DNA from 3 places in the Aeromonas sp. MR16 genome. Region 3 is predicted to be linked to each of the others. Evidence: riboswitches for the same ligand, from Rfam matches in the RefSeq annotation. Region 3 holds a riboswitch; each other region holds the start of a gene.
The links. Region 3 has a riboswitch for cyclic di-GMP ahead of gbpA (N-acetylglucosamine-binding protein GbpA). Riboswitches for the same ligand answer to the same signal wherever they lie in the genome.

Region 1: another riboswitch for cyclic di-GMP. It lies ahead of MM194_RS16195 (glycosyl hydrolase family 18 protein); the one in region 3 lies ahead of gbpA (N-acetylglucosamine-binding protein GbpA).
Region 2: another riboswitch for cyclic di-GMP. It lies ahead of MM194_RS11440 (carbohydrate-binding protein); the one in region 3 lies ahead of gbpA (N-acetylglucosamine-binding protein GbpA).

Annotation. Positions count from the first base shown of each region.
Region 1 is NZ_JAKZFK010000024.1:48,107-59,031, reverse strand. Features, by position in the region: gene MM194_RS16200 (ExeM/NucH family extracellular endonuclease) at 1-1,776, opposite strand, end outside; cyclic di-GMP riboswitch class I at 2,071-2,153, shown strand; gene MM194_RS16195 (glycosyl hydrolase family 18 protein) at 2,299-5,295, shown strand; gene MM194_RS16190 (ABC transporter permease subunit) at 5,630-6,655, shown strand; gene MM194_RS16185 (ABC transporter permease subunit) at 6,759-7,808, shown strand; gene MM194_RS16180 (extracellular solute-binding protein) at 7,915-9,756, shown strand; gene MM194_RS16175 (ABC transporter ATP-binding protein) at 9,746-10,804, shown strand; gene MM194_RS16170 (dipeptide ABC transporter ATP-binding protein) at 10,801-10,925, shown strand, end outside.
Region 2 is NZ_JAKZFK010000013.1:574-8,651, reverse strand. Features, by position in the region: gene MM194_RS11445 (glycosyl hydrolase family 18 protein) at 1-2,269, shown strand, start outside; cyclic di-GMP riboswitch class I at 2,598-2,683, shown strand; gene MM194_RS11440 (carbohydrate-binding protein) at 3,051-5,741, shown strand; gene MM194_RS11435 (M66 family metalloprotease) at 5,939-8,078, shown strand, end outside.
Region 3 is NZ_JAKZFK010000052.1:3,417-14,341, forward strand. Features, by position in the region: gene MM194_RS21315 (glycoside hydrolase) at 1-505, shown strand, start outside; gene MM194_RS21320 (M3 family metallopeptidase) at 563-2,413, opposite strand; cyclic di-GMP riboswitch class I at 2,796-2,881, shown strand; gene gbpA (N-acetylglucosamine-binding protein GbpA) at 2,943-4,367, shown strand; gene MM194_RS21330 (cytochrome b/b6 domain-containing protein) at 4,475-5,005, shown strand; gene cbl (HTH-type transcriptional regulator Cbl) at 5,103-6,050, opposite strand; gene MM194_RS21340 (sulfate ABC transporter ATP-binding protein) at 6,146-7,213, opposite strand; gene cysW (sulfate ABC transporter permease subunit CysW) at 7,238-8,125, opposite strand; gene cysT (sulfate ABC transporter permease subunit CysT) at 8,122-8,961, opposite strand; gene MM194_RS21355 (alpha/beta hydrolase) at 9,244-9,819, opposite strand; gene MM194_RS21360 (sulfate ABC transporter substrate-binding protein) at 9,865-10,866, opposite strand.

The DNA.
Region 1 (10,925 bases), on a different contig from region 3:
TACTTGCTCGTAAGTCTGCTCGCCGAGGAAGGTGTGGGAGGCGGAGCGGATCTTGCGATCGCTGCTGGCCGGCGCATAGTCGGTCAGCACCCGGATCGGGTCTTCCTTGGCGTAGGAGTTGAAGTCCCCCACCAGCAGCACCTGGCCCGGCAGCTTGTTCACCACTTCCCCCAGCACCTTGGCGGCGCTGACCCGGAACTCGGTGCACTTGCCCTGCAGATCCGCAGGCTCGGTCTTGCCATCTCCATTCTCGTAGCAACCCGATCCCTTGGATTTCAGGTGGTTGACCACCAGGGTGAGCGGCTCGTTGCCACCCGTGACTGTGAAGCTCTGCACCAGGGAGTCACGCTGGCCGGCGGTCTTGGCGACGCCACCTGTGATGTAGCGCTGCTCGGGCAGCTGGATCAGGCTGGCATCGCCGCTCGGGGTCAGTTTGGCCGGACGGTAGATCATGGCCACCATGATGGCGTCGCCACCGAAGAAGCGATCCTGACCGAGCAGGGCCTTGGGCAGGCTGACGAAGGCGTAGTGCTGGCTGACGTCTTTCTGCTGGGCGTTCAGGCTCGCGACCAGGTCGCTGATGGCGGAGTGATCGTCGAAGCCATTGTTCTCCATCTCCATCAGGCCGAGGAGATCTGCGTCCATCTCGGTGATGGCGTTGACTATCTTGGTGCGCTGCTGCTGGAAGTCGGTCAGATCCTTGGCGCCGCGGTTGCAGCCCTTGGCGCTGTCCGCATCCGCCTGATCCACGCAGAGCACGTTGAGGGCGCCGCCCACGCTGGAGTGGCTGGTGAAGTAGTTGAGCACGTTGAAGCTGCCGATACGCAGGTCAGTGCCGGCGGTGCGGGCCGGGGCGCTCTGGCGATCGTTCTCGTCGGTGCGCAACAGATCCCCCGCGGTGATGGCCTGCTCTTTTGGCACTATCAGCCGGTATTCGTTGTAGCTGTAGCCGACCAGGGCCTCCAGGTTGACCGGCGCATCACCGACGCGCAGGTAACCCTGCTCCGGCTCCCAGGCCGGCAGCCAGGGCAGTTTGCCGTCGGCCGCCTTGAAGTCGGATTCGAGGAACACCCGGTTACCGGCATTGGTTTGTGCCAGTGCCTTGGCTTCGTCGCTGCCCGCCACGTGCAACTGGGTCGGCTTCATCAGTGGCGCCAGGTGGGAGAGCACCAGGTTATTGCGCTTGGCGGCGTAGTCGTAGCTGAAGTTGCGGCTTATTTTGAGCTCACTATCGGCATCGAGTCGCACCCGCATCCCCTCGTGGCGCTCCAGCGCCCGGGCCAGGGTTTCCCCCTCCAGCACCCGCAGCGCCGTGGCGGCCGGGGCACTGCCCTGTGCCACGACCTGCAGACGCGCGCTGCCGCTATCGAAGACAGGCTTGAGCTGGGTGTGGTTGAAATACTCTTCGACCTTGGCTTCCAGACAGATCACGGCACCCGGCTTGATGCCCGGGTATTTGGTCGCGAAATTCTTGTCGTTCAGGTAGACGAAGATGCCGTCCGAGGTCTGGGGGTTGCCATCCCCCTGCAGGTCCTGCAGGTAGAAGCCCTTGTTCAGGCTCTCGCCGAGGGCGGAGACCACGGCCTTGACCGAGACGCTCTGTGTGCTTTCAAACAGATCATCCGGGATCAGCGGGCTCTTGTCGCCACTGCCTTGAATGGCGGGGATGGGGGTGAGGGCATTGTCGGCCGGGCAACTGAAGCCGGCGGCATAGACAGACGGGGACGCAAGGGCGAGCCCCACGGCCAGCGACAGCAGGGTAGGTGTTCCTTTCATGGGTATTCCTTTTTTATTTTTGCCAGTGTTTCCATAGCCTTGGCTCGTTGACCAAGGGCGCGCATTGTCACATTTCTGGCAGTTCATACCAGTGAGCCAACGCACATTACTGGGAGACAAAAGAGGCCGATTTCATTTATTTGATCTGGCTAACAAGTTGAAATAACTGACAAATGTGTCACTTGGTGAAAGTGGAAATACTGTGATCCCGCTGGCGTTTACATATTTCTCTTCGAGAACAAAGATTGAGCATCTGCAACTTGCTTCCTATACTCGCCCTGTTCCTCACGGAACCCAGGTAAAGGGCAAACCGGCAGCGATGCCGGGACGCAAAGCCTCCGATCTGCCCCTTCGGGCCAGATAGCGGGGTTTCCCCGGGTGACATGAGGGTATGTGGCCCGTCCATGGCCTGTCGTCGACCCTTCTCCCCTGTTGCTATTGCGCTTTGCCCGGTCTTAAAAGCCAAGACAAAACAAGGAAGATAAAACAATGCAACAGACCTTCAGGCCCAGCAGGCTTGCCATGCTGGTTGCCCTCGCGGCCATGCCCGCCTGGGCGCACGCCGCTTATCCCGTCTATCAGGCTGGCACTGCTTACAAGGCTGGCGATGTCGTCAGCAACGTCGGCAACCTCTACGAATGCAAAGAATTCCCCTACTCCGGTTGGTGCGGCGCCTCGCCCTACCACTATGCCCCCGGCGTTGGCGCCGTCTGGGCCGATGCCTGGAAACCCTTCAGCGACGGTGGCACCGCGCCGGCCCTTGGGCTCGCCATCAGCTCGCCCGCCGTTGGTAGCGCTTTCAACGAAGGCACCCCGGTGGCCCTGGCGGTGAGCCTGAGTGGCAACAGCAGCGGCCTGGTCAAGGTCGAGTATCTGATCGATGGCACCCAGGTGGCGCTGAGCAGCGCGGCCCCCTGGTCGGCCAGCTGGGTGGCGAGCGGCGTCGGTCCCCATCAGCTCAAGTCCCGTGGGCTGGACAAGGATGGCAAGGTCTTGAGCGAGGCCAGCGTCAGCTTCAATGTCAGCGCCGTGGTGGCGCCAGAGGCGCCCAAGGTGAGCATCAGCAGCCCGGCCGCTGGCGCCAAGCTGACCCTGGGCCGCGCCGCCACCGTGACGGCAAATGTGACTGACGCCAACAACGACGTGGCCAAGGTAGAGCTCTTTGTGAATGGCCAGAAGGTGGGTGAAGACAGCAGCGCCCCCTGGCAACTGAGCTGGACGCCGCAGAACAAGGGCCTCACCGGCCTCAAGCTGGTGGCCACCGACAAGGCCAATCTGGTCGGTGAATCGAGCCAGGTAGATGTGCAGGTGGAAGAGGCTGCGCTGCCGCCTACCGGTGGCAACCTCTCCTGCGACGTGCGCCAGGTCTACCGCGCCGATGGCAGCGAGTGTATGGGGGATGACCATGCCCGCCGCGTCATCGGCTACTTCACCTCCTGGCGCACCGGCAAGAACGGCCTGCCCGCCTACCTGGTCAGCGACATTCCCTGGGACAAGATCACCCACATCAACTATGCGTTCGCCGGGGTGGACGAGCAGAGCCACCTGATCAAGGTGGACGATGCCGCCACCAAGATGACCTGGCAGGGCATTCCGGGCGCCGAGATGGATCCCGAGTTCGCCTACCAGGGTCATTTCAACCTGCTGTCGAAGTACAAGAAGCAGTATCCGGACGTGAAGACGCTGATCTCCGTGGGGGGCTGGGCCGATACCCGTGGCTTCTACACCGCCACCACCAAGGGTGACTGCTCGGTGAACACCGCCGGCATCAACGCCTTCGCCGACTCGGCGGTGGGCTTCATCCGCCACTACGGCTTCGACGGGGTGGACGTGGACTATGAGTACCCCACCTCCATGAAGGATGCGGGCAACCCCAACGACTTCCCGCTCTCCAACCAGTGCCGGGCCAAGCTGTTTGCCAACTACGAGGTGCTGATGAAGACCCTGCGTACGCGGCTGGACAGCGCCGGCACCGAGGATGGCCGCAAGTACATGCTGACCATCGCTTCGCCGGCGTCGGCCTATCTGCTGCGCGGCATGGAGAACTTCCAGGTCACCCGGTATCTGGATTACGTCAACCTGATGACCTATGACTTCCACGGCGCCTGGAACAACTTCGTGGCCCACAACGCCGCGCTGTTCGACAACAAGGCAGATCCCGAACTGGCCCAGTGGGGCGTCTACAGTCAGGCCCAGTACGGCGCCATCGGCTATCTGAACGCGGCCTGGTCGGCCCACTACTTCCGTGGCGCCCTGGCGGCCGGCAAGATCAACATAGGGGTGCCTTACTACACCCGTGGCTGGCAAGGGGTCACCGGCGGTACCCATGGTCTCAACGGCAAGGCGGCCCTGCCGAGCCAGAGCAATTGCCAGCCGGGCACGGGGGGCAGCACCATCCCCTGCGGCAACGGCGCTGTCGGCATCGACAACATCTGGCACGATCTGGACAAGAACGGCAACGAGGTCGGCGCCGGCGCCGTGCCCATGTGGCATGCCAAGAACCTGGAGCACGCGGCCAGCCTCGGCATCACCACACTGCCGAGCTATGGCACCGCCTGGGGTCTGGATCCCAACAACCCGGCGGACGTGATCCAGGGCAAGTACGTGCGTTACTACGACGACAAGGCGCAGGCGCCCTGGCTGTGGAACGAAGAGAAGAAGGTGTTCCTCTCCACCGAAGATGAAGAGTCCATGGGCAAGAAGCTGGACTACATCGTCAAGCGCGGCCTGGGGGGCGTCATGTTCTGGGAGATGGCGGGGGACTACGACTTCGACGCTGCCAAGAACGAATATGTCATGGGCAGCACCCTCACCAGCCTGGCCTACGACAAGTTCAGCAAGGCGAGCAAGGCCAGCCTGAAGCAGAACGATCTGCCGGTCCCGGCCGCTCAGCTCGACATTGGCGTCAGCCTCTCGGGCTTCAAGGAGGGGGATTCCAACTACCCGATCAACCCGACCCTCAAGCTCATCAACAAGTCGACCCAGACCATACCGGGCGGCACCCGCATCGAGTTCCTGATGCCCACTTCCACCTCTGACACCATCACGGATCAGAGCGGCATGGGGCTCAAGGTGGTGGAGAGCGGCGGCAACCAGAACTCCGACGGCATCGCGAGCGAGAAGGACTTCCACAAGGTGGCCATGACGCTGCCGACCTGGAAGGCCTGGACACCGGGCTCTGACGTCGAAGTGGCCATGACCTACTACCTGCCGGCGGCGGGGGTGCCGAGCGGCATACGCCTCGTCAGCGGCAGCCAGACCATAGGCCTGAAGTCCGACTTCCCGGCCTTGGCCGAGGCGGTGCTGGGCAGCGGTGATGGCGGCACCGGTGGCACGAGCTGCAGCAGCCAGAGCGTCAATCCGGCGGAGTACAATGCCTACCCGGCTTGGCCGCGCGGGGATCACGCCAACGGCAACGATCGTATGACCAATGGCAAGGCCGTCTGGCAGGCAAACTGGTGGACCAGCAGCGAACCCAAGGCGGGTGACGGCAGCTGGAAGCTGGTATGCAACTACTGATGTGGCGAAGCGGCATCTTTCTGATGCCATGTAGAGACGACCAATCCGGAGCTCAGGCTCCGGATTTTTTATGAGATGTGGCTGGTGCAGCCCCGCTCGATGGCGTGGCCTTTTCAAGGCACCCGGGCCCGATGGTCATCAGATCGGCACGGAGACTCTCAAGCTTCGCGGTAAGCGCTTCAAAAAGGTGTGGCTATTCAAGATGTTCGTTCTAAAGTAGCGGTAACAGGCACGGGGTTGGTGTTGCCGCCAATTCAAGGACCCATGCCGGCAAGGAGAGGCCGCTGCGCGGAATGACGCGGCCATGCAAGCGCAACAAGGACGAGGTTTCCCCATGCTGTCGTATTTTCTGCGTCGGATGCTGCTCATCATCCCGACCTTTCTCGGAATCACCCTGCTCGTCTTCAGCATCACCCGTTTCGTGCCGGGCGGCCCGGTGGAGCGCATGATGCTGCAGGCGCAGGTCTCCCAGAACGAGACCGGGCGCTCCAGTGGCAGCAAGGGGGCCCAGGCGCTCTCCGACGAGCAGATCGAGGAGCTCAAGGCCTTCTACGGTCTGGACAAGCCCATGCTGATCGCCTACTGGGAGTGGCTGCAGAAGCTGGCGGTGCTGGATCTGGGGGAGTCGACCCGCTACTACGAGCCGGTGTGGGGCCTCATCAAGGACAGGCTGCCGGTCACGGCCTTCTTCGGGCTGGCGACCTTCCTGCTGAGCTACGCCGTCTCCATCCCCCTCGGGGTGGCCAAGGCGCTCAGGCATAACAGCCGCTTCGACTCCTTAAGCTCCATGCTCATCTACATGGCCTATGCGCTGCCCGCCTACGTGGTGGGGATCTTCCTCATCACGGTGTTTGCCTTCCACCTGGAGTGGCTGCCCATGGGGGGCTTCCCGGGGGACGAATTCGATTCGACGCAAGGGGCCTGGGAACAGATCCGCGTGTTGTTCAGCCACGCCCTGCTACCGCTGATCGCCTACGCCATCGGCGACTTCGCCATCCTCACCATGACCATGAAGAACAGCCTGATGGAGAACCTGTCGGCGGATTACGTGCGCACCGCCGTGGCCAAGGGGCTGCCGTTTCGCAAGGCGGTCACCCATCACGCCATGCGCAACAGCCTGATCCCCATCGCCAGCCATTTAGGGTCCGTGCTCACCGTCTTCTTCGGCGGGTCTTTTCTCATCGAGACCATCTTCAACATCGACGGCATAGGCCTGCTTGGCTACGAGGCCATCGTTGAGCGGGATTACCCCACCGTCATGGGGATCCTGGCCATCACCTCCATGCTGATGCTGGTGGGCAACATCGTCTCCGATATCTGCGTTGCGCTGGTGGATCCTCGCGTCAGATTTGGAGACTGAACATGAAGCCGATGTCGTTCGTTATGCCGATAGCGCTCAGTGTCGTCGCCGATATCTGCGCTGCAGTCTCGGTGGATCCCCGTGTCAGGTTTGGAGACTGAACATGACTTTTCAGCTAAATCCGGTCACCCTGAAAAAGCTCAAGCGCTTCAAGTCCATCAAGCGCGGCTACTACTCCTTCATCCTCTTCTCGCTGCTGGTGATCCTCTCCCTGCTGGCGGAGCTGCTGGTCAACAGCCGGGCACTGGCGCTGAGCTATCAGGGGGAGCTCTACTTCCCTACCTACGGCGACGTGATCCCGGGCCAGCACTTCGGGCTGGACTACGAATACGAGACCAACTATCGCCAGTTGCAGGCCAAGTTTGCCCAGGAGGGCAAGGGCGACTGGGTGCTGCTGCCGCCGGTGCCCTGGAATCCCTACGAGCAGGACTTCAAGCAGGATGTCTATCCGCCCTATGCCCCGAGCCTGGCCGATCGCCACTTCCTCGGCACCGACACCAGCGGTCGTGACGTGCTGGCGCGGCTGGTGTACGGCTTTCGCATCGCCATCGGCTTCGCCTTCATCACCCTGGTGGCGAGCTACGTCATCGGTGTCAGCCTCGGTTGCATGATGGGCTTCCTCGGCGGGCGCTTCGACCTCATCTTGCAGCGCTTTATCGAGATCTGGTCCCAGGTGCCCTTCCTCTACGTCATCATGATCCTGGTGTCCCTCACCAAGCCGAACTTCGGCCTCTTCGTCGGCATCAACGTGCTGTTCGGCTGGATGGGGATCACCTGGTACATGCGCACCCTCACCTACAAGGAGCGGGCGCGGGACTATGTGATGGCGGCGCGGGCCCAGGGGGCGAGCACCCGCCGCATCATCTTCCACCACATCTTGCCGAACACCCTGATGATGATCGTTACCCTGGCGCCCTTCGCCGTGGTGGGCAACATCTCCACCCTGACGGCGCTGGATTACCTGGGCTTCGGCCTGGCGCCGCCCACCCCGAGCTGGGGGGAGCTGCTCTCCCAGGGCATCAACAACCTGGATGCCATCTGGATAGTGAGCTCAGTGGTGGTGGCGGTGAGCCTGGTGCTGATCATGGTCTCCTTCATCGGCGAGGCGATCCGCGAGGCGTTCGATCCGCGCCAGTTCACCCGCTACCAGTGACGGGAGGGCGGTCGGCGCCATGGGCGCACCGAGCGAATATTGTCCTTATTTATGGCGTTCCTGAGTGCAGGGATAAGCGCAGGAATTGATGACCAGGAGGTCAAAGATGAACAACAAGATCAAATGGATAGGGGCGGCCCTGCTGCTGGTGCAGGGGGCCATGGCCTGGGCCGTCGCTCTGCCCGCGGATCTCAAGTGGGAGACCAACGACACAGACCCTGTGTTTGCCTCACCACAGGCGATCCCCGGTGGCACCCTCAATCTCTTCATCGACAGCTTCCCGCTGACCTTTCGCACCGTGGGGCCCGATTCCAACGGCTCGTTTCGCTCCTTCATTCAGGACAACCAGCTGAGGCTCATCAGCTTTCACCCCAACACCGGCAACCCCATCCCCTCGCTCGCGACCCACTGGAGCATCGCGCCGGACAGCCAGACCGTCTACTTCAAGCTGGATCCCCGCGCCAGATGGTCGGACGGCAAGCCGGTCACCGCCGATGACTACACCTTTGGCTACGAGATGATGCGCTCAAAAGAGATCCGGGCCCCCTGGTACAACAACTACTACAGCATCGAGATAGTGGCGGTGGAGAAGATTGATGAGCATACCCTCCTGGTCAAGTTGGGCCATCGCAAGGCCAGGCTGGACCTGCTCAACACCACAGAGCTCTGGCCCCAGCCCAGGCACTACTACAAGCTCACGCCCGACTGGGTGAAGCAGTACAACTGGGCCCTGGTGCCCACCACGGGTCCCTATGTGATGACGGAGGTGAAGAAGGGCAAGTCCATCACCTTCAGCAAGCAGCAGAACTGGTGGGCCCAGGGGGATCGCTACAACCAGCACAGGTTCAACGTCGATACCATCAGGGTGCAGGTCATCCGGGATCACAACATCGCGTTTCGCCACTTCCTGAAGGGGGAGCTGGACAGCTTCGAGATGCTCCTGCCGAACTGGTGGCATGAAAAAGCCGTGACCCCGGAATACAAGAAGGGCTATGTGCAGAAGGTGATGGCCATGACCGACACCAAGCAAGGGGGGCAGGGGCTGCACCTCAACGTCAGCAACCCCAAGCTGGCGGATCTCAACCTGCGGCTCGGCATCCAGCACGCCATGAACCTCGACAAGATGATCGCCACCGTGTTGCGGGGGGACTACGACAGAGCCGCCACCTTCGGCTCGGGTTTTGGCGACTTTACCGACATGGTGCTGCCCGAGCGGGCCTATGACGTGACCAAGGCGCGGGAATATTTTGCCAAGGGGGGCTACGGCAAGTCGGGGCCGGACGGCATCTTGCAAAACGACCAAGGGGAGCGGCTCACCCTGGCCGTCACCTACACCACCCAGGAGCACTCCAAGCGGCTGACGCTGCTGAAAGAAGAGGCCAAGAAGGCGGGCCTGGATCTGGAGCTCAACCTGGTGGATGGCGCCACTGGCTTCAAGGTGATGCTGGAGAAGAAGCACGAGGCAGCCTGGCTCGGCTGGGGTGGGGGCGGCCTCTATCCGCAGTACTGGGAGTCGTTCCACTCGGATAACGCCAACAAGCCCCAGACCAACAACCTGTTCAACGTGGCTGACCAGCAGCTAGACACCCTGATCGACGCCTATGACGTCGAGTTCGACACCGCCAAGCGGGCCGCGCTCTCCCGCCAGATCCAGCAGCGTATCTATGATCTCGCCATCTTCGTGCCCGGCGTGCAGCTCAACTATGTGCGGGCCAGCAGCTGGCGCTACGTGAGGCTGCCGGAGGTGCCCGCCACCCGAAATACCCCGGATCTGCTCTACTGGCCCATGGATGGCTACCCCCACAGCAGCGGCGGCCTGCTCTGGCTCGACCCCAAGTTGAAGGAAGAGACCCAGAAGGCCAAGGAAGCGGGCGAGGCGCTGGCGCCCATCAACCTGCTCGACAAGACCTATGCACGGCACCGAGGGGGCGAAGATCATGACCAATAGCGGGGTTCCCATCCAGGGTGGTCGGGAGAATGGGGTGGTGTTGACCGTCGAGGGTGGCCAGAACAAGGCCCCCATCCTCGAGGTGCGGGATCTCGAGGTGGAGTTCGCCGCCGATGACGGCAAGATCCGGGTGCTGGACGGCGTCAGCTTCGCCGTGGCGCCGGGGCAGACCCTCGGCCTGGTCGGCGAGTCCGGCTGTGGCAAGAGCGTCACCGCGCTCGCCATCATGGGGCTGCTGCCAAGACCTCATGGCCAGGTGGTGGCGGGCTCCATCCGTTTTCAGGGGGAGGAGCTGCTGTCGCTGCCGGCGGATCAGATGTACAGGGTGCGTGGCAACCGCATCTCCATGATCTTCCAGGAGCCGATGACGGCCCTGAATCCGGTGCAGACGGTGGGGGCCCAGCTGATGGAAGTGTTCAGCCTGCACAGACCCGACTATGGCAAGCGCGAGCGCAAGGACGCCGCCATCGCCATGTTGCAGAAGGTGGGGATCCCGGAGCCGGTGCGGCGCTTCGATGCCTATCCCCACAACCTCTCTGGCGGCATGCGTCAGCGGGTGATGATCGCCATGGCGCTCGCCTGTGAGCCGGACTTGCTGATCTGCGACGAGCCGACCACGGCGCTGGATGTGACCATCCAGGCCCAGATCCTGGCGCTGATGAAGGCGTTGCAGGCCCAGACCGGCATGGCCATCATCTTCATCACCCATGATCTCGGGGTGGTGGCGGAGCTGTGCGACGAGGTGGTGGTGATGTATGCGGGCCGGGCGGTGGAGCGGGCCGACATCTTCGAGCTGTTCGACCATCCGCGCCATCCCTATACCCAGGGCCTGATGAGTTCGATCCCGCGTCTCGACGACGTACCCAAGAGCCCGCTCAAGACCATCAGGGGTCAGGTGCCCGCCTTCGGCGAGATGCCGGCGGGTTGCCGCTTCGCGAACCGTTGCCCCCACGCCACCGAGCTCTGCGTGGGGACTGTGCCCATGAGCGAACAGCTGGCCGAACACCACCATGTGGCCTGTCATCACTGGAAGGAGCTGAGCCTATGACCACATTGTTGTCGGTACGGGATCTCAAGCAGCATTTTCGGATGGGGGGTGGCTTCCTGCGCAAGCGCTACACCGTCTATGCGGTAGACGGCATCAGCTTCGAGCTGAAGCAAGGGGAGAC
Region 2 (8,078 bases), on a different contig from region 3:
AGTGGCCCTGTGCAACGCCGATGGCTGCACCCTCTCCGACAAGAAGGAGATAGTGGTGGCCGACACGGACGGCAGCCACCTGGCGCCGCTCAATGCGCCGCTGCAAGAGAACAACAAGCCTTATACCAACAAGTCCGGCAAGGTGGTGGGGGCCTACTACGTGGAGTGGGGCGTCTATGGCCGCAAGTTCACCGTGGACAAGATCCCGGCCAAGAACCTGACTCACATCCTCTATGGCTTCACCCCCATCTGTGGCGGTAACGGCATCAACGATAGCCTCAAGGAGATCTCCGGCAGCTTCGAGGCGCTGCAGCGCTCCTGTGCCGGTCGCGAGGACTTCAAGGTCTCCATCCACGATCCCTGGGCCGCCGTCCAGATGGGGCAGGGTAATCTCACCGCCTTCGATGAGCCCTACAAGGGCAACTTCGGCAACCTGATGGCCCTCAAGAAGGCCAACCCCGACCTCAAGATCCTCCCCTCCGTGGGGGGCTGGACACTGTCCGACCCCTTCTATTTCTTCAGTGACAAGGCCAAGCGCGACACCTTCGTCGCCTCCATGAAGGAGTACCTGCAGACCTGGAAGTTCTTCGATGGGGTGGACATCGACTGGGAGTTCCCGGGCGGACAGGGTGCCAACCCCAACCTGGGCGGCCCGAACGATGGCGCCACCTATGTGGCGTTGATGAAAGAGCTGCGCGTCATGCTCGATGAGCTGGAAGCCGAGACCGGTCGCCAGTACGAGCTCACCTCGGCCATCAGCGCCGGTGGTGACAAGATTGCCAAGGTGGACTATCAAGCGGCCCAGCAGTACATGGATCACATCTTCCTGATGAGTTACGACTTCAGTGGCGCCTTCGATCTGAAGAACCTGGCTCACCAGACCAACCTGTTTGCATCGAGCTGGGATCCCGCCACCAAGTACACCACCGACAAGGGTGTCAAGGCGCTGCTCGGTCAGGGGGTGACGCCGGGCAAGATAGTGGTCGGTGCGGCCATGTATGGCCGTGGCTGGACCGGGGTCAACGGCTACCAGGCCGGTAATCCCTTCACCGGCACCGCCACCGGCCCCGTCAAGGGCACCTGGGAGAATGGCGTGGTGGATTACCGCGACATCGTCAACAACCGCATGGGCGCCGGCTGGGAGCAGGGGTATGACGAGGTGGCCGAGGCTCCCTACGTCTTCAAGGCCAGCACCGGCGAGCTCATCAGCTTCGACAACGATCGCTCGGTCAAGGCCAAGGGGCAGTACGTGCTGGCCAACCAGCTCGGCGGCCTGTTCGCCTGGGAGATCGATGCGGACAACGGCGACATCCTCAACGCCATGCACGAGGGGCTCGGCAATGGGGACGGCGGCACCACGCCACCGGTCAACAAGCCGCCGGTGGCCAATGCCGGTAGCGATCTGAGCGTCACCGGCCCGGCCGAGGTGACCCTCAATGGCAGTGCCTCCCATGACCCCGAGAACGGTGTGCTGAGCTATAGCTGGAAGCAGGTTTCGGGCCCGCAGGCTTCCCTGCTCGATGCTACTCAGGCGAAGGCCCGTGTGGTGCTGGATGCCGTCAGTGCCGACATCAACCTGGTGTTCGAGCTGACCGTCACCGACGACCACAACCTCGTGGCCAAGGATCAGGTGGTGGTGACCAACAAGGCGCCGCAGCCGAACCTGCCACCCGTGGTGACAGTGCCGGCCTCCGTCAGCGTCGAATCCGGCAAGCAGGTGACCATCAAGGCCACCGCCTCCGATCCGAACGGTGATGTGCTGAGCTACCAGTGGAGCCTGCCAGCGGGTCTCACCGCCACCGGTCAGAACAGTGCGACCCTGGTGGTCACAGGCCCGAGCGTGACTAGCGATACCACCTATGACTTGACCCTGGTGGTCACCGACGGGGCACTGGACGCCAGCGCTGGCACCCGCCTGACCGTCAAGCCAGCGAGTACAGGTGGCGGCTGCGAGGCAACCGATCCCGATGCAGCCAACTGGCCGGCCTGGAGTGCCGGCACCGTCTACAACACCAATGACAAGGTGAGCCACAAGCAGTTGGTGTGGCAGGCCAAGTACTGGACCCAGGGCAACGAGCCAAGCCAGAGCGCCGATCAGTGGAAGCTGGTGAGCCAGGTGCAGCTCGGCTGGAATGCCACTGTGGCCTACAACGCCGGGGATCTCACCAACCACAACGGACGCAAGTGGAAGGCCCAGTACTGGACCAAGGGCGATGAGCCCGGCAAGGCATCGGTCTGGGCCGATCAGGGGGCTGCCAGCTGCAACTGATTGCCATCAGGAATGGGGCCTGGGCCCCATTCCTTTCTCCTGTGGCGCTTTGCGGGCTGACCTCAGCTCGGGGCGGATAAACCGCCAGCCATGGCCATCAGCGTGAATCTTGTTGACTCAATTAATCATTTTTTCATTAAGATGAAAAAATATTTTCATCTTAAAAATACCGTCCAAATAGTGATTTTGACGGTTGATATCCGGTCTAACACCGAGCTTAACCCTGCCTGTATGGCATTTGTTGATATAACACATAGTTAAGCTCCCGTTCAGTAATTTGCAGTGACTGCGCCGATAGAGAATAATCGCGGCGCACTACTGATTAATTTGTGTATAAGGGCAAACCGGTTGAAAAGCCGGGACGCAAAGCTTCCGGTCTAAGGATCCATGATCTAGGACAGCGGGGCCGCCACAGGTCGTATCGATCTTCTGCCAAGGGAAGATCCTGCCTCATCTACTGGTTGCCTTGTCCTTATCGTATTGACTAATAACGAAAAAGGATTACTCGCCATGCAAAGTCCATCCCCCGCGCTGCCGACCTCTTTGGTTGGCGCTCTGTTTGTCTCCCCTTTATGCCGCCACTCCTGGCAGACCCCGCCTCGGCTGGGGTGAAACCCGGCTCGCCATCACCGAGCTCAACCCGTCCGCTCACGCCCCGCCGGTCAAGGAGATCGCCGCCAGTAGCAGCAGGAGGAGGGGGTTGAACTCTGTGCTCATGTCAACGCAATAACAACAACGAGCCTGCCACCCGGGCAGGCGCAAAAAATAGGGAAATAACGCGATGCAGATGAAAAAAAACAAGGTAAATCTGGCGATGCAGGGGGGCATGCTCGCCCTGCTGGCGGCAGGGTGGGTGCCGCAGGCTCTGGCCCAGCAGAACGCCATCACCGGGGAGTGGCGCAAGGATCAGACCAAGCCACGCCTTTACAGCCAGGCGGCCTGGGTCGACGGCTTCGTCTTGCAACTGCCGCTTGGGGCGACCTTCGCCCCCCAGATGACGGCCTGGGACGAGAACGATGGGGATCTCAGCGGCCGCATCAAGCAGCTTAGCGGCGTGAACACCCAGCAGGTCGGCAGCTATCTGGCAAAATACGAGGTGCGGGATAACGGCCTGCCCGAGATGGGGGGCTATCAGAAGGTTGGCGCAAGCACCACAACCTTCTCATTGCCCGTCACCGTCTATGATCCCGCCGTGGCCGTGCCGAGTGAGCTCAACAAGCTGGGTAGCCTCTGGCAGGAGAGCCCCACAACCACCGGTCTTCTGCGTTTTATCCCCGGCCAGAGCCTGAGCCGAACGATCCGTATCGCCTCAACCGAGCACCCCCTGAGTGGGGACGAGCTGGAGATCACGACCTTCAAGGTGCAGGAGGGGATCTGGGGCGGCAACAACCGTCAGTTCAGCCTGCGCCTCACCGACATCGAGAGCGGCGAGCCAGCCTACGAAGGTAGCGTCTTGCTCGTATCAGGCAAGCAGTTGACCCCGACCGCCCCCATCAAGCTGCGGGCCGATCGGGACTACGAGTTCATCCTGACCTATCTGACCGGCCAGTTCGAACAGGGTTTTCGTGCCAACGAGGAGGGGGAACTCTGGTTGATGGCCGAGGGGCAGCAATCGCGCGAGGCAAACCCCTATGCTTTGGTGCTGCCCGATCCTGCCAACCGGCTGGCCTTCGATCCCGGTTTCAACTCTGCCCTGAAGCAGAAGCTGCTCAGCAGCCGGGGGGAGCAAGAGGCCCTGTTGATCGGCAAGGTGCCGGGTCCGCAGCCGGTGGCCCTGAGTTATCGCATCGCCAACCCCGAACTGGTCAGTCTGCAACTGGTACCGGGAGCGACCCAGGATCGGCTGGTGCTACAGGGGCTGGCAGAGGGTGAGACTACCCTCGAGATCCTGGCCGATGATCGTCTGGTGGATCAAGTGCGATTGTTTGTTACCAGCCCCAAGGAGGTCAGCGTCTCCTACAGCTACATCGCCTTCCCCGGCGAGCGCCAGAGTCACCTGTGGGACGATGGTGCCATCATCATGGCGGACATGAGCCGACGTTTTGCCCCCTACAACATCCGCCTCAGCTGGGTGGACAACGGCGTGCTGGTGCACGAATGGGACAAGAATGGCGATGGTCAGGCCTACGAACCCAGTGCTGTGGAGCTAACGGCGCCGCTACAGGAGGGCTGGATCCCGAACGCGGATCGGGTCTTCTCCAACATCTATGTGCTGCGCGGCTACAAGGATGACAGCAAGACATGCAGCTACCAGGGGAATGGTCTCTCTGTCGGTTTGGGGGCCACAGATGGTGCGCCGCGCGCGGGCTATCGATACGCTTGCCCTGGCAACCTCACCGTCCATGGGCAGTCGTTGACCCTGAGCCACGAGCTGGGCCACAACCTGGGGTTGGCACACACGGGAGACGAGCCTTATCGGATGAGCAACATCATGACGGGAGGGCGGTTTGAGGGGGTCTTCTTCGGTTACCAGTGGCGCACCATGCACCAGACCATAGAGGCCAGGATCGCGGCTGGTGATGCGGGGGTGAGCGAGCGCAATGACGAACCAGAGCTGCCGCCACCTGCGGTCAATCTGCCGCCCCTGGCCAACGCCGGTGGCGACATGAGCACCACGGGCCCGGCCGAGCTGGTGCTCGATGGCGCCGCCTCCCGGGATCCGGAGAACGGTGCCTTGCGCTACCAATGGCGCCAGGTCGTCGGCCCACAGGTGACGCTGAGCGATGCCGACAAGGTGCAGGCCAGAGTGAACCTCGGGACCGTCTCTCAGGATACTCAGTTGGCGTTCGAGCTGACCGTCACCGACGAACAGGGACTCGATGGTTCGGATCGGGTGGCGGTGACCCACCAGGCGCCTCCTCCTAACCTGCCCCCCGTGGTGACAGTGTCTGCGCCAGCCTCTGTGCAGGCGGGCAAGCAGACAAGCATTACCGCCAGTGCCACCGACCCCAATGGTGATGCACTCAGCTACCAGTGGACAGTGCCGGCCGGCCTCAGTGCCAGCGGCCAGAACAGTGCGACCCTGGTGGTCACGGCCCCGAGCGTGACGGTCAACACGGATTATGACCTGACGGTCACCGTGACCGATGGCGCCTTGGATGCCGAGGGTCAGACCCGGCTCACCGTCACCCCGGCAAGTGGCGGCGGTGAATGCAGTGTCACCGATCCGGAAGCGGCCAATACCCCGGCCTGGAACGCCAGCACCGTCTACAACGCCGATACCAACGTGAGCCACAACCAGCTGGTATGGCAAGCGAAGTACTGGACCCAGGGCAACGAGCCAAGCCAGAGCGCCGATCAGTGGCGGCTGGTGAGCCAGGTGCAGCTCGGCTGGAATGCCGGTGTGGCCTACAACGGGGGAGACATCAGTACCCACAATGGCCGCAAATGGAAAGCCAAGTACTGGACCAAAGGCAACGAGCCGGGCAAGCACGATGTCTGGCTGGATCAGGGTACTGCCAGCTGTAACTGATTACCCGTCCCCCATGGAATGGGGCCCTGGCGCCCCATTCCTTTTTCCACTCCTGTTTCAGCCTGCGGCCATGCCGCAGCGCGACAACCAGAACCGATTCTCAGGCCGGGTGCTTGGTGTAGGACCGAGCCTCCGACGTCCATTTTGTAATGATTCCTGCAACAGGGCATGTGGACATGCCCCTAAAAATGAGAACCATAACAATGAAAAAAACACAGTTAGCTAGTCTGATCATGGCCGCCTTGGCGAGTGGCCCCTTGCTGGCCGTCGTTCAGGCCCCCACTTCCTTGCCCTTCAATACCCAGCCACCGACCAACGATCTGCAAGGCACGCTGGCGGCGCAGGTGCAGTTTGCCCAGAGCCAGATCCTGCCGGCCCATGTCGCCGAGGGAGACAGCCAGCCAAGGCTCACGGCCCAGCGCAAGAGCCTGCTTCTGGTCAGGCCCTTGCAAGCCGAGAGCGCTGTGCCGATGATGGTGACGGCGCGAGATGGTGCGGGGCAAACGCTCGGCACCCTGGCCCTGGCACCGCCTGAGCAGTTGCCGAAGACGGCCTATTACCTCGACGGCTCGCCGGAGGAGGGGGTCGACTTCACGCCGGGGCCGGGCAGCAGTGGCCTCATCAACAGCAGCAGCGAGCTGGCAAAGCTGAGTGACCCCGCCGGTGCCTTCCTGCTGAGCCGCTTGCAGCCCCATGCCCTGGTGACCATCCAGACCGCCGATGGACGCTGGGTCAGGGATATCCATCTGCCGGGCGGCGCCGCGTTGGAGGGCAAGATGGTGCGCTTGGTCTCCAACGCCGGTTACAACTCGACCCTTTATTACAGCGGCCGTCAGGTGACGCTCTCCCGTGGCCAGACCCTGCAGTTCAAGTTTGTGGGCGGCCAGTGGATCCGGGACGGGGAGCTTGAGAACAACGGCATCCGCTATGCAGTCGATGCCTGGAGCGCAGTGCTGCCCGCCGACTGGATCCAGCCAGGTATCAGCCTGCAACTCAGCCAGGGCGGGCTCAGCGGTGAGCTGACGGACTTGCAGATCGGTGCTCCGAGCGAGCTGCTGATCCACACCATCGACATCGGCATGCTGACCTCCCCCCGCAACCAGTTCGCTTTTGCCGGGGATCCCGAGGCGCACCGCGAGTATTTCCAGACGGTGCCCACCAGCCGGTTGATCGTCAGCCAGTACGAGCCTCTGTCCTTGGCCGAGGTGATGCTGCCGGATGGCACCCTGCTCACCGATTTCGATCCCGGCCAGGGGGGCTGGCACGAGGGCACCATGCGCCAGCGCATCGGCAAGGAGCTCATCTCTCTGGGCATCGACAACGCAAACTACGGCATCAACAGCACCGCCGGCGAGGGGGAGAGCAGCCACCCCTATGTGGTGGCCCAGCTGGCGGCCCACAACAGCCGCGGCAAGTACGCCAACGGGGTTCAGGTGCACGGTGGCTCGGGCGGGGGTGGCATCGTCACCCTCGACAGTTCCCTTGGCAACGAGTTCAGTCACGAGGTGGGTCACAACTATGGCCTCGGCCACTATGTGGGGGGCTTCGCCGGCTCGGTGCATCGCAGCGCCGAGGCGGCCAATTCGAGCTGGGGTTGGGATGGGGACAAGAACCGCTTCATCCCCAATTTTGGCGCCAGCCGCAACGGCCAGAGTGCTTGTCTCGATGGCCAGTGCCAGGCGCCCTTCGACGGTCGGCCGTTCGGTTTCGACGCCATGGCGGGGGGGGCCCCTCTTTCCGGCTTCAACCGCTTCACCCTCTACACCCCCAACTCGGCCGCCATCATCCAGCGTTTCCTCGAGAGCAAGGCGGTGTTCGATGCCAATTCGCCAACGGGGTTCAGCAAATGGGATGCCGCCACCGCCGCCATGAAGCCCTATGAACACAGGGTAGAAGTGCTCGAGCAGGTCAACGCCCCGATGAACAGCCTCGATGAGACGAAACTGGCGGCTTTGCTGGCGGAGTATGACCTGGTCAGGGTGGCCATGTGGGATGGCAACTGGACCCGCAATATCCAGCCGCCCCCCGCCTCGGCCGCCAATGCGGGCCGCATCCTGACCCTGGATCACGGGGCCAGCTACAACAGCGTGCTCTTCATCAATGGGCAGCAGATCACCGTCTCCCGTGGCTTCAAGAAGAGCTACACCTCGGACGGTAGCCGCTGGAATGAGGGGCCTGTGGTGGATCTGCGGGTTCCGCGCAAGCCGCAGGCGTTCGGGGTGCCGGTGACGACGCTGGTGGGCTATTACGATCCCCAGGGCCAGTTGCCGAGCTACATCTACTCGGCGTTGCACGGCGCCTATGGCTTCAGCTATGGGGATGATGCCGCTCGCATGA
Region 3 (10,925 bases):
CAAATGGTGGCCAGACGAGACGCCCCAGGTCTTCTTCCAGCCCGCCCGGCTCAAGCCCCGCTACCTCAAAACCGTGTTCAACCCGACAGACAGGCTGCCGCTCTACCAAGCGGTGTTCCACGATTCGGTGATCAACAGCCACCACTGGCTGCTGGACAACCTCAAGTTCCCCGCCATCCGGGAGGAGCGCGCCCTGCTCGGCCTGCTCTACAACACCCCTCCTCTGGTCAACCTGAGCCGCAGCACCCTCGCCAGCCGCCTGCCTGAGCTGGTCAGACTGGATGCCCAGTTCGGGCCCCTGCACGAGGCGCTGTGGGACAAGGCGCTGGTGGGCTTCCGCTGGCGGGACGGGGCGGGGCGGGTGCAGGAGACCCGCTTCTCCGACGGCAGCCGGCTGGTGGCAAACTTCGGCAACAGCAGCATCCAGATCGATGGTCACAAGCTGCCGGGCAGGCAGTTGCTGGTGGCCCTCAAGGACAAGCCCGTCACCCTGTTGAAGATCTGAGCGCCCCAAAATGAAAGAGCCCTGCCAACTGGCAGGGCTCTTCGTTTGCAGGATGGTTCAGACTGCCACAGCGGACTCGGCCCCATAGTGGCGGCGGATCCAGGCCTCGAAGTCCGCCAGCATGCGCGCCTCGGATTCGCTGTTGTCGGCGATGAGCTCGGCGCCGTGCACGACCCGGATCCTGGCATTGAGCGGGGTGCCGTCACCGGCGAGGGGTCGCTGGCCCGCGGCCGCCATGCAGGCTGTGGCCGTCGCCCAGGCTTCGGCCACGCTCTGGTTGCACGCCCGGGCCAGGGGTCCGGCGCTGAAGCCCTCGCCGGTGAGGCTCTGCAGCGTCTGATCATGGGTCATACCGTTGCCCGGCCCCCAGTAGTGGGCGGCGAGATCCGGGCCTATGCGCGGGTTGTCGGTGAGGTAGCCGTCCCGGCGCAGGAAGTAGGCGCGGGTCTGCTCCACCGCCATCAGCGCCAGCAAGTAGCCGTGATAGGCACAGGCCGATTCCTGATTGAGCAGGTGCGGGATGGCCAGCAGCGGGCGGGGGCTCTCCACCCCCAGGATCTTGCGCTCCCACCGACGGGCCAGCGCCAGCACGGCGGCCGGGGTGCGCTCGGCCTCGTCCATGGCGTAGAGATCCCGCTCGAAGTAGGCCACCAGCGCAATCTGGCGCTCGTTGAAGGCCCGGAACGGCTGGCGGGCCTCGAGCATGGCCTGGATCAGTGCGTCAGGAATTTCCTCCCCCGCGGCGTTCCTGGCGTAGCGCTTGAGCCAGTCCGCATCGTCCAGCAGGCTGTCGCAGAACATGGACTGGGTCTCGGCATAGGCCATGGAGGTAGGCGGAAACTCCTGGGAGAAGCAGGGCGCGTTGCCGGTGACGTTGGCAAAATGCGCCGCATGGCCCCCCTCGTGGAACAGGGTGTTGAGACCGCTCCAGCCGCTGCCGACCTGGGCCGGATCCGCCAGGCTGGTGAAGTTGACCACGGCGGGCACCCACTGACCCTCCTGCCAGAAACTCGGCACAGGGCCGTGGCAGAAGCCGTTCTCATATTTCCCCTCCCGGGTCAGCAGATCCAGGGTCAGGGTCGCGTCTCGGTACTGGATGCCGAGCCGGCGGAAGCTCTCGACCCAATCCTTCAGCGCGCGCGCGAACGGCACATAGGGATCGAGCTGGCGGGTCACGTCGCCACTGACGCTGTAGCGCAGGTTGTGGGGCAGGAGCGCCGCCTCCCCCTTGGCCGCTTTCAACTCGGCCAGACTCTGGTGCAGGCGCAGCTCGGTGCGGGCGATGAAATCATCGAGCACGGCGAACAGCTGCTCCGGGCTCATCTGCTCGTTCTTGCGCACCTTGTACTCGAAGTAGTCCCGATAGCCCATGGCGCGGGCGAAGCGGTTGCGAAGCGCCACCACCTCGAGGAAGCCGTTGTCCACCACCCACTGCTCCAGGGTATGGAACATGGCGATGGCGCTCTGACGTACCGGCTCGCTCGCACTGGCGGCCAGCGCCGTGCTGGCGGCGGGCAGGCTGCCGACCACCGTCTGGCCCTGCTCGTCCAGCAGGCTGAGCTTGAGCTCCCGACGGCGGGCAAAGAGCGCCGCCTCGGCGGCCACCAGCTCGTCCATCAGAGCGGCGGCGGCTGGATCCTCGATCACGTTGCATTCGAAGAAGGCTACCCAGCCAGCCAGGCCGCGCTTGAGCTCGGTCTCTTCGGCCTGAGCCTGCATCTCGCGCAGCACCGGCAGCCGGGCCGGGTTGGCACAAAACGTCTTGTAGGCCTGTTCGGCGGCGGTAAAACCCGCCTGATCGTCGCTGGTGCCCATGTAGGTGGACCAGAACAAGTCCTCCTTGCGCCTGTGCACCTGCAGATAGTCGGCGTTGAGCTGGTTCAGGTAGTTCCTGGCAATGGAAGTCATAAGGTCCCTCTTGTTATCGGTGGCGGCTGAGCCGCTTTGCCTTGTGATGATGCCCGGCCGTGGCCGGACAAGGGGCGCCGGGATGCGCCTCACCACGCTATCAAAAGCCGTTATCCATGTCTGTAGCACCGGCGACCCTGACCAGGCCCTGTCTCACGAGGTCTTGCTCACCGGCAATAAACAATGCATTAGATTTGCATGTTAATTAAGCGAAAGGGGGGCATCCGCCCAAAGTGGGCCATCCAATAGCCATTTAAAAACAGAAAGTTAAGTATTGGCTCTACTCCGACGAGATCAAGCTGTAAAGATTTACACTTAATAATTTAATCAAAATAAGACATGATGGCACCGCGTCGTCAAACGCGACGCAATGACCCTATATGTAGTCATTTGGCAAACTGGTTGAAAGGCCAGGACGCAAAGCCTCCGGTCTAAAGACGTCTCGTCCAGGATAGCGGGGTTGCAGCACCGTATTTCGGGGAAGGCCCCAGCCAACTTGACTGCCCACATCTGTCGAACAGAGGAATGTATGGCAGCAAAAACTCAACTCAATCACCTCGCGGCGGCGCTCGCGCTGCTGGCCAGCGGCGGCGTACTCGCCCATGGCTATATCAATCAGCCGGAGGCACGCAACTATCTGTGCAAGACCGGCGGCAACAGCCAGTGTGGCGCCGTCCAGTGGGAGCCCCAGAGCCTGGAGGCGCCGTCCGGCTTCCCCAATGGCGGCCCCGCCGACGGTCAGATCGCCTCGGCCGGCCACCCGCAATTCGGTGAGCTCGACGTTCAGACCAGCGATCGCTGGACCAAGCGCCCGGTGCAGGCAGGACCCTTCGCCATCAGCTGGAGCTTCACCGCCAACCACGTGACCCGCAACTGGCGTTACTACCTCACCAAGCAGGATTGGAACCCGAACCAGCCGCTGACCCGGGACTCCTTCGATCTGAACCCCTTCTGCGTCATCGACGGGGGCATGGTACAACCACCCAAGCAGGTCACCCACAACTGCACCCTGCCGGCCCGCACCGGCTATCAGGTGATCCTGGGAGTCTGGGAGGTGGGTGATACCGCCAACAGCTTCTACAACATGATCGATGCCCAGTTCGATGGTGGCACCCAGCCGCCGCTGACCTGGAGCCAGGGCGGGACCATCTACCCCTCCACCGATCTGGTGGCCGGCGACAAGGCCAAGACCCGGGTGTTCGACGCCAACGGCGAACGCACCGATCTGCAGACGGTGCTGACCATCGGCTCCTCCGAGCAGGGTCAGAAGAACAACTGGGCCCACGATCTGGCCGCCAAGATCAATACCGAGCAGAGCCAGATCCGTGCCGGCCAGCAGGGCACCGATGGCCAGTTCAACCCGGTTTACGGGCAGAACCCCATCTACCTTAAGGCGGGCAGCAACCTGCAACGGGTCGAGGTCCAGCTCGAGCAGCAGCAGCCTCCGGTGAACGACAGCATCAGCGTGAGCGGCCTGGAAAGCGAATACCTGCTCGACAACGGCAAGGTCACCCTGGCCTTCAGCGTCACGGCCCAGGGGGATCTCGCGGTCACCAACACCCTGTATGACCATGGCGGTGCCGCCAAGGGACAGACCAGTGCCGACATCAAGGACAGCAGCCAGAGCTTCACCATGGCGGTCAGCGGCCTGAGCGCGGGTCACCACCAGCTGGTGATCGAAGGCAAGCCAAAGGCAGGCGGTGCCTCCCTGCAGCAAACCCTGGACCTGATGTTCAAGGATCCGGCCAGCGGCGGCGACTACCAGTACCGCTTCCCGGAGGGGTTGAAGTCCTATGTGGCCGGCACCAAGGTGTTGCAGCCCAAGAACGGCAAGACGTATCAGTGCAAGCCCTACCCCTACAGCGGCTGGTGCACCATCTGGACGAGCTCGGCCACCCAGTATGAGCCCGGTGTGGGCACCAACTGGCAGGATGCCTGGACAGCCCTGAACTGAGCTCGCAACTCCTGAACAGAAGAGGCCCGAGCGGCCTCTTTTTTTGTGCCTGTTATCCGGGATCCCGGTGCCTTGAGCACCGCGAGCGCCCCTGTCGGACAAACACTATGACGCAACACTACTATGACCCCCTGAGTCGCCTGCTGCACTGGCTGATGGCCGTCGTCATTCTCTACGCCACCCTGGCCGGCTATCTGATGCACCTGGTGATCGACAGTCACCCCCGGTTGTTCCAGTTTCTGTCGGTGCTGAACATGTCGATGGCCACCCTGATAGCCCCACTCTTCCTGCTGCGCTGGGGCTGGCAACATCTGAGGGCTCCCCTGCCCGAGAATGGTGCCAACCATCATCACGGATGGGTCAAGCTGGCTCATGCCCTGCTCTACGGGCTGATGTTCGTCGTGCTGCTGAGCGGCTTCCTGATGCTGGAGCAGGATTACTCCCTGTTCTGGCTCTACCCGATCGCCAATCCGATCGACAACCCCGAGGTCAATGCCTTCTTTTTTCGTGTTCACCGCCTCGCTTGCCTGTCGCTGGCCACCCTGGTCATGCTGCACGTGGTAGCGGCCCTGTACCACCACAGGATCAAGGGCGATCGCACCCTCTACCGCATGCTGGGGCCCCACACCGGCAAATAGGCCGACGGCGTCTCGTAGCGGAGACAGGCTTTCCATCGATGGCTGACAAACAAACAGGGAGCCATATGCTCCCTGTTTTCTCATCTCGCGGCAGGCATCAGATCTGGTAATCGAGCTGCGGTTCGTTTCCCATGGCCCGCGCCTGAATATCCGCCAGCGCCAGCTCTGGGTTGCACAGCTGGATGAACTGCCAGGCAAAGTTGTGCTGGAACTGCCCCTGCTTGAGGCCGATCCAGGCGGTGTGGGGCGCAAACAGCCGGCTACCGTCGAGCTGCACCAGCCCCTTGTCGCGCTGGGCGTCGAACGCCATGTCCGCCAGTATGCCGACCCCCATCTCCAGCTCGACATAGGTCTTGATGACGTCTGAATCCTGGGCGGTCAGCAGGATCTGCGGCGCTATCCCCGCCTCGGCGAAGGCCTCGTCCACCCGCGCCCGGCCGGTCAGACCCGATTGATAGGTGACGATGGGCCAGTGCGCCAACGCCGCCAGGGTCAGATCCCGCTCGGCGGTCAGGGGATGCTGCTCGGGCACCACTATGTTGTGGTGCCAGCGGTAATAGGGGAAGGCCACCACCCCTTCGCTGCGATCGAGCTGCTCGCTGCTGATGCCGATGTCCACCTCGCCGGTCTGCACCAACCGCACTATCTCCTCCGGGCTGCCCTGGCGCAGCTCCAGTTGCACCAGAGGAAACTGCTCGCGAAACGCCTTCACCACCCGTGGCAACGCGTAGCGCGCCTGGGTATGAGTGGTCGCCACCAACAGCCGGCCCGAGTCGCGGTTCGCGAAGGTGCTGGCCAGCTTTCGGATGTTGTTGGCATCCCCCAGGATGCGCTCGGCGATCACCAGCAGCTCTTTGCCCGGCTCCGTCATGCCGAGCAGGCGCTTGCCGTAGCGAATGAACAGCTCTAGCCCAAGCTCTTCCTCCAGCTCGCGAATATGGCGGCTGACCCCGGACTGGGAAGTAAAGAGGGCGTTGGCGACCTCGGTCAGGTTGTAGTCCCGCCGGGCCGCCTCACGAATAATGCGTAGTTGCTGAAAGTTCACGTCATCGCCTCCTGCGCTGACCGGCCGCGTGGGGTTGACCCCGCGGCCTTGTTATCTGTTTCAAGCCTGAACTCACTCGATGGATGCACAGCGCCCTAGATCTGGTAGTCCGGATAGAGCTGGGCCTGCCTGGCCACCAAGCGCACCCCTTGACCCGGCGTCAGCGCACGGGCCGCCTCTTTGCTCAATTCGACCTCATAGTGAGCCCCTTGGGTGTCACCTATGCCCCGCAGCTCGACCCGGATCCGCGGCCCCATGGGCAGCAGACGGGTGATGGTGGCGCTGATGCCGCCGATCGCCTCCGCCGGCAGAATATCCAGCTCGTGGGGACGCACATAGGCGATGGCCGCGCTGCCCTGAGCCAAGTGAGATGCCGCCGAGCCACCCAGTCGCTGTTCGCCGATGCCGAGCCCCTGCTCCGCCACCCGCCCGCGGAACAGGTTCACGCTGCCGAGGAAGCTGTGCACGAAGGAGCTGGCCGGCTGGTCATAGACCTCGGCCGGGGTGCCTATCTGCTCGACTCGACCGGCATTCATCAAGACGACTCTATCCGCCACCTCCAGCGCTTCCTCCTGATCGTGGGTCACGAACAGGCTGGTGACGTGCAGCTCGTCGTGCAATTCCCGCAGCCAGCGGCGCAACTCCTTGCGCACCTGGGCATCGAGGGCACCGAACGGCTCGTCCAGCAGCAGCACCTTGGGCTGCACCGCCAGGGCGCGAGCCAGGGCAACTCGCTGACGCTGGCCGCCGGAGAGCTGGGTCGGATAACGCTCGGCCACGTGGCTGAGCTGCACCAGATCCAGCAGCTCCTTGACCCGGGCGCGGATGGCGGCTTCGGCCGGGCGCTCGCTGCGCGGTTTGACCCGCAGGCCGAACGCCACGTTCTCGAACACCGTCATGTGGCGGAACAGGGCATAGTGCTGGAACACGAAGCCGACGTTGCGCTCACGCACGTGGAGCGCCGAGGCATCCTCCCCGCGGATGATGACGCTGCCGCTGTCGGCCTGCTCCAGCCCGGCGATGATCCGCAGCAGGGTGGTCTTGCCGCAGCCGGACGGGCCCAGCAGCGCGACCAACTCGCCGTCGTGAAAGTCGAGGTTGATGTCGGCAAGGGCCGCGAACTGATTGAAATGCTTATTGAGTTGTTGAACCTGAATGCTCATGGCTGCCTCGTTGAAACTGTGTAATCAGTGAGATTTGGTGGGCTGACCACGCAGCCGGGCTAACAGGGTTTCCCCCAGCAGGGTGAAGATCCCGAACAGGGCCAGCAGGCTGGCTACCGCGAAGGCGGCGCCAGTCTGGTACTCGTTGTAGAGGATCTCGATGTGCAGCGGCAGGGTATTGGTCTGGCCGCGAATATGGCCTGACACCACAGACACGGCGCCAAATTCCCCCACCGCCCGGGCGGTACAGAGCAGCAGGCCATACATCAGGCTCCAGCGAATGCCAGGCAGGGTGACCCGCCAGAACATCTGCAGCCCGCTCGCCCCCAGCATGATGGCGGCTTCTTCCTCTTCCGGTCCGCGCGCCTCCATCTGTGGCAGCAGCTCACGCACCACGAAGGGCACGGTGATGAAGGTAGTCGCCAGTATGATGCCCGGGGTGGCGAAGATGATCTTGATATCGTGCTCGCTCAGCCAGTCGCCAAACCAGCCGCGGCTACCGAACATCAGCACGAACATCAGCCCCGCGATGACAGGCGACACCGAGAACGGCAGATCGATGATGGTGATGAGCAGTTGTCGACCAGGGAAGCGGAAGCGGGCTATGGCCCAGGCGGCGGCTAGCCCGAACAGCAGGTTCAGCGGCACCGAGCAGAGGGTCACCAAGGCGGTGAGCCCGAGGGCGCTCAGGGCATCCGGCTCACTGATGGCGTGCCAGAAGAAGGTCAGACCCGGGGACAATGCCTGGATGAAGACGGTCGCCAGCGGCAGCAGCAGCAGGGCGGCGAACCAACCGAGGCCAAGGGTGATGAGCAGCCACTTGACCCAGACCGGCTCGCGGGTCACGGGTTGATGGGTCACTACCAAGGTCACTTGCGGTGCCTTGTCGAGTGCAATGCTGGATGCGGTCATATGCGGCTTCCTCCGATACGGGCCCAGCTCCAGGCCTGCAACTTGTTGATAATCAACAGCAGAATAAATGAGATGAGCAGCATGACGGAGGCGATGGCGGAGGCCCCGGCGTAGTCATACTCCTCCAGGTGGCTCATGATCATCAGCGGTGCGATTTCCGACACCATCGGCAAATTGCCGGCGATAAAGATAACGGAGCCGTACTCCCCTACCGCCCGGGCGAAGGCCAGGGCAAAACCGGTGAGCAGCGCCGGGATCAGGGTCGGCCAGAGCACGCGGACAAAGGTCTGCCAGCGGTTTGCACCCAGGCTGGCGGCGGCCTCTTCCTGCTCTGTCTCCGCCTCGCGCAGCACAGGTTGCAAGGTGCGCACTACGAAGGGCAGGCCGATGAAGGTCAGCGCTATCACCACTCCGATGGGGTTGTAGGCGAGCTCGATGCCAAAGGGCGCAACCCACTGACCTATCCAGCCGTTGGGGGCGAAGATGGCGCAGAGGGCGATACCGGAGACGGCGGTGGGCATGGCAAACGGCAGATCGATCAGTGCATCCACCAACCGGCGACCGGGGAAGCTGTAGCGCACCAATACCCAGGCCAGGATCAGCCCAAACAGGCTGTTGAGCAGAGCCGCGATAAAGGCAGCTCCAAAACTCAGACGAAAGGAGGCCAGCACTCGCGGGGAGCTGATCACCTGCCAGAACTCGGCGGCATTGAGATTGTTCACGGCGAACAACACCAATGCGGAGAGCGGCAGCAGCACCAGTATGCTCAGATAGAGCAGACTGAAGCCGAGGGTCGGGCCCAATCCGGGCAGGACGGAATAAGAACTTAATCGCATAACACTTCCGTTTGTTATAAATAACTTTCGATGTAGCGATTCTGCTCACTCCCGCCAGGTGCAACAAACACCAATATCGCCTTTGCTAATTACTTTTTTGTATAACAACGGCGGAACAAGGCTTTTAGAGCGATAAATATAAAAAAAGGTCTTTTATATAAATAAAAGACCTAACTAAACGGAGCTGTGGAACCGGGAACTGCGGAGTATGTTGCTATGGGTACAGGCTAGCGAACCTGCTTGATCTCATATGGTCACCTTCCTTGTCATACATATAAAACATCAACGAAAGCTGATCGCCGCCTGCCGGCCCCATTCCGCCGGCGCTGGCTCGACCACCATCTCGGCCCGCCGATGAAGAGTGCCGAGCAGGTTGAGACCCTGGCTCCACTCCCCGTGTCCGGACTGAGCATTGATATGACCCACTTCGCCGGCATCGAACAGCGGCACCTGCCACTGACGACTCCAGTACTCGGCCCGCTCGAACGACATCCAGGGATCGTTGCGGCTGGCGATGAGCTGGGCGGATACCTTGATGGATCCCACCAGCAGTTCGTCCGGGATGCCGAAGCGGGCCGGATCCGCTGGCGCCACTATCAGGATGGAGGAGACCTTCTCCGGCTGCAGCCGGGCGGCGGCGATGGCCGTCAGGGCACCGAAGGAATGCGCTACCAAGTGGACCCGACTACGCCGGCTCCTGAGCTTGCTCGCCAGCTTGGCACTCCAGACCGTGAGGTCCGGCTTGTCCCAGGGCAGACCAACCATGCGCTGCCAGTGGGGGAAGTGCTGATGCCAGCGGCTCTGCCAGTGATCCGGCCCACTGTTGTGCAGACCGGGAACCAGGAGGATTTTGTTCATCTCGGTGCTCCTATCCGTTGGCACAGGGGCCAGCTTGGTGTGGGCTTAGCTGCCTGGTTGGTAGATCTGGTCAAACAGACCACCCTGGGCGAAGTGTTTCTTCTGAGCCTTGTCCCAATCCCCTTCCAGATCCTTGACGGTGAACAGGTTCAGGGTGGGGAACTGAGCCGAGGTCTCCTTCAGGATTGCCGGATTGCTGGGGCGATAGTGGTACTTGGCGATGATGCGCTGCCCCTCGTCGGAGTAGAGATAATCGAGGTAAGCTTTGGCGACGGCCTCGGTGCCATGTTTCTTGGCGACCTTGTCTACCACGGCAACCGGCGGCTCAGCCAGAATCGAAACGGAGGGCACCACCAGTTCAAACTTGTCGCTGGTGCCCGGCTGACCCAGTACCAGCAGGGCTTCATTCTCCCAGGCCAACAGCACATCACCGAGACCGCGCTCGATGAAGCTGGTGGTGGCGCCACGAGCACCGGAGTCCAGCACCTTTACGTTCTTGAACAGATCGCCGACGAACTGCTTGGCCCCCTCTTCACTGCCGCTCTTCTTCAGGGCATAGCCCCAGGCGGCCAGGTAGTTCCAGCGTGCCCCACCGGAGGTCTTGGGGTTCGGAGTGACGATGGCCACATCCTTGCGCACCAAGTCATCCCAGTCCTTTATCTGCTTGGGGTTACCCTTGCGCACCAGGAAGACGATGGTGGAGGTATAGGGGGAAGCATTGTTGGCCAACCGGCTCTCCCAATCCGCTGCGGTGAGGCCCGCCTTGGCCACGGCATCGACGTCATACGCCAGCGCCAGCGACACCACGTCAGCCTCCAGCCCGTCCACTACGGCACGCGCCTGTTTGCCTGAGCCGCCGTGGGACTGGCTTACCACCACGTCGTCACCGGTCTTGGTCTTCCACTCCTTGGCGAAGGCACTGTTGTACTCCTGGAACAGCTCGCGGGTCGGATCGTAGGAGACGTTGAGCAGACGGATTTCGGCGGCATTGGCCTGGCCTAGCGCCAGCAAAGAGAGCAGAGTCAGGGCGGTCATTCGCAGTTTCATGGTGATACTCCTTATCGTTGGATTGAGTACAGCATGCCGTCTCCTCGATATATCAGGAA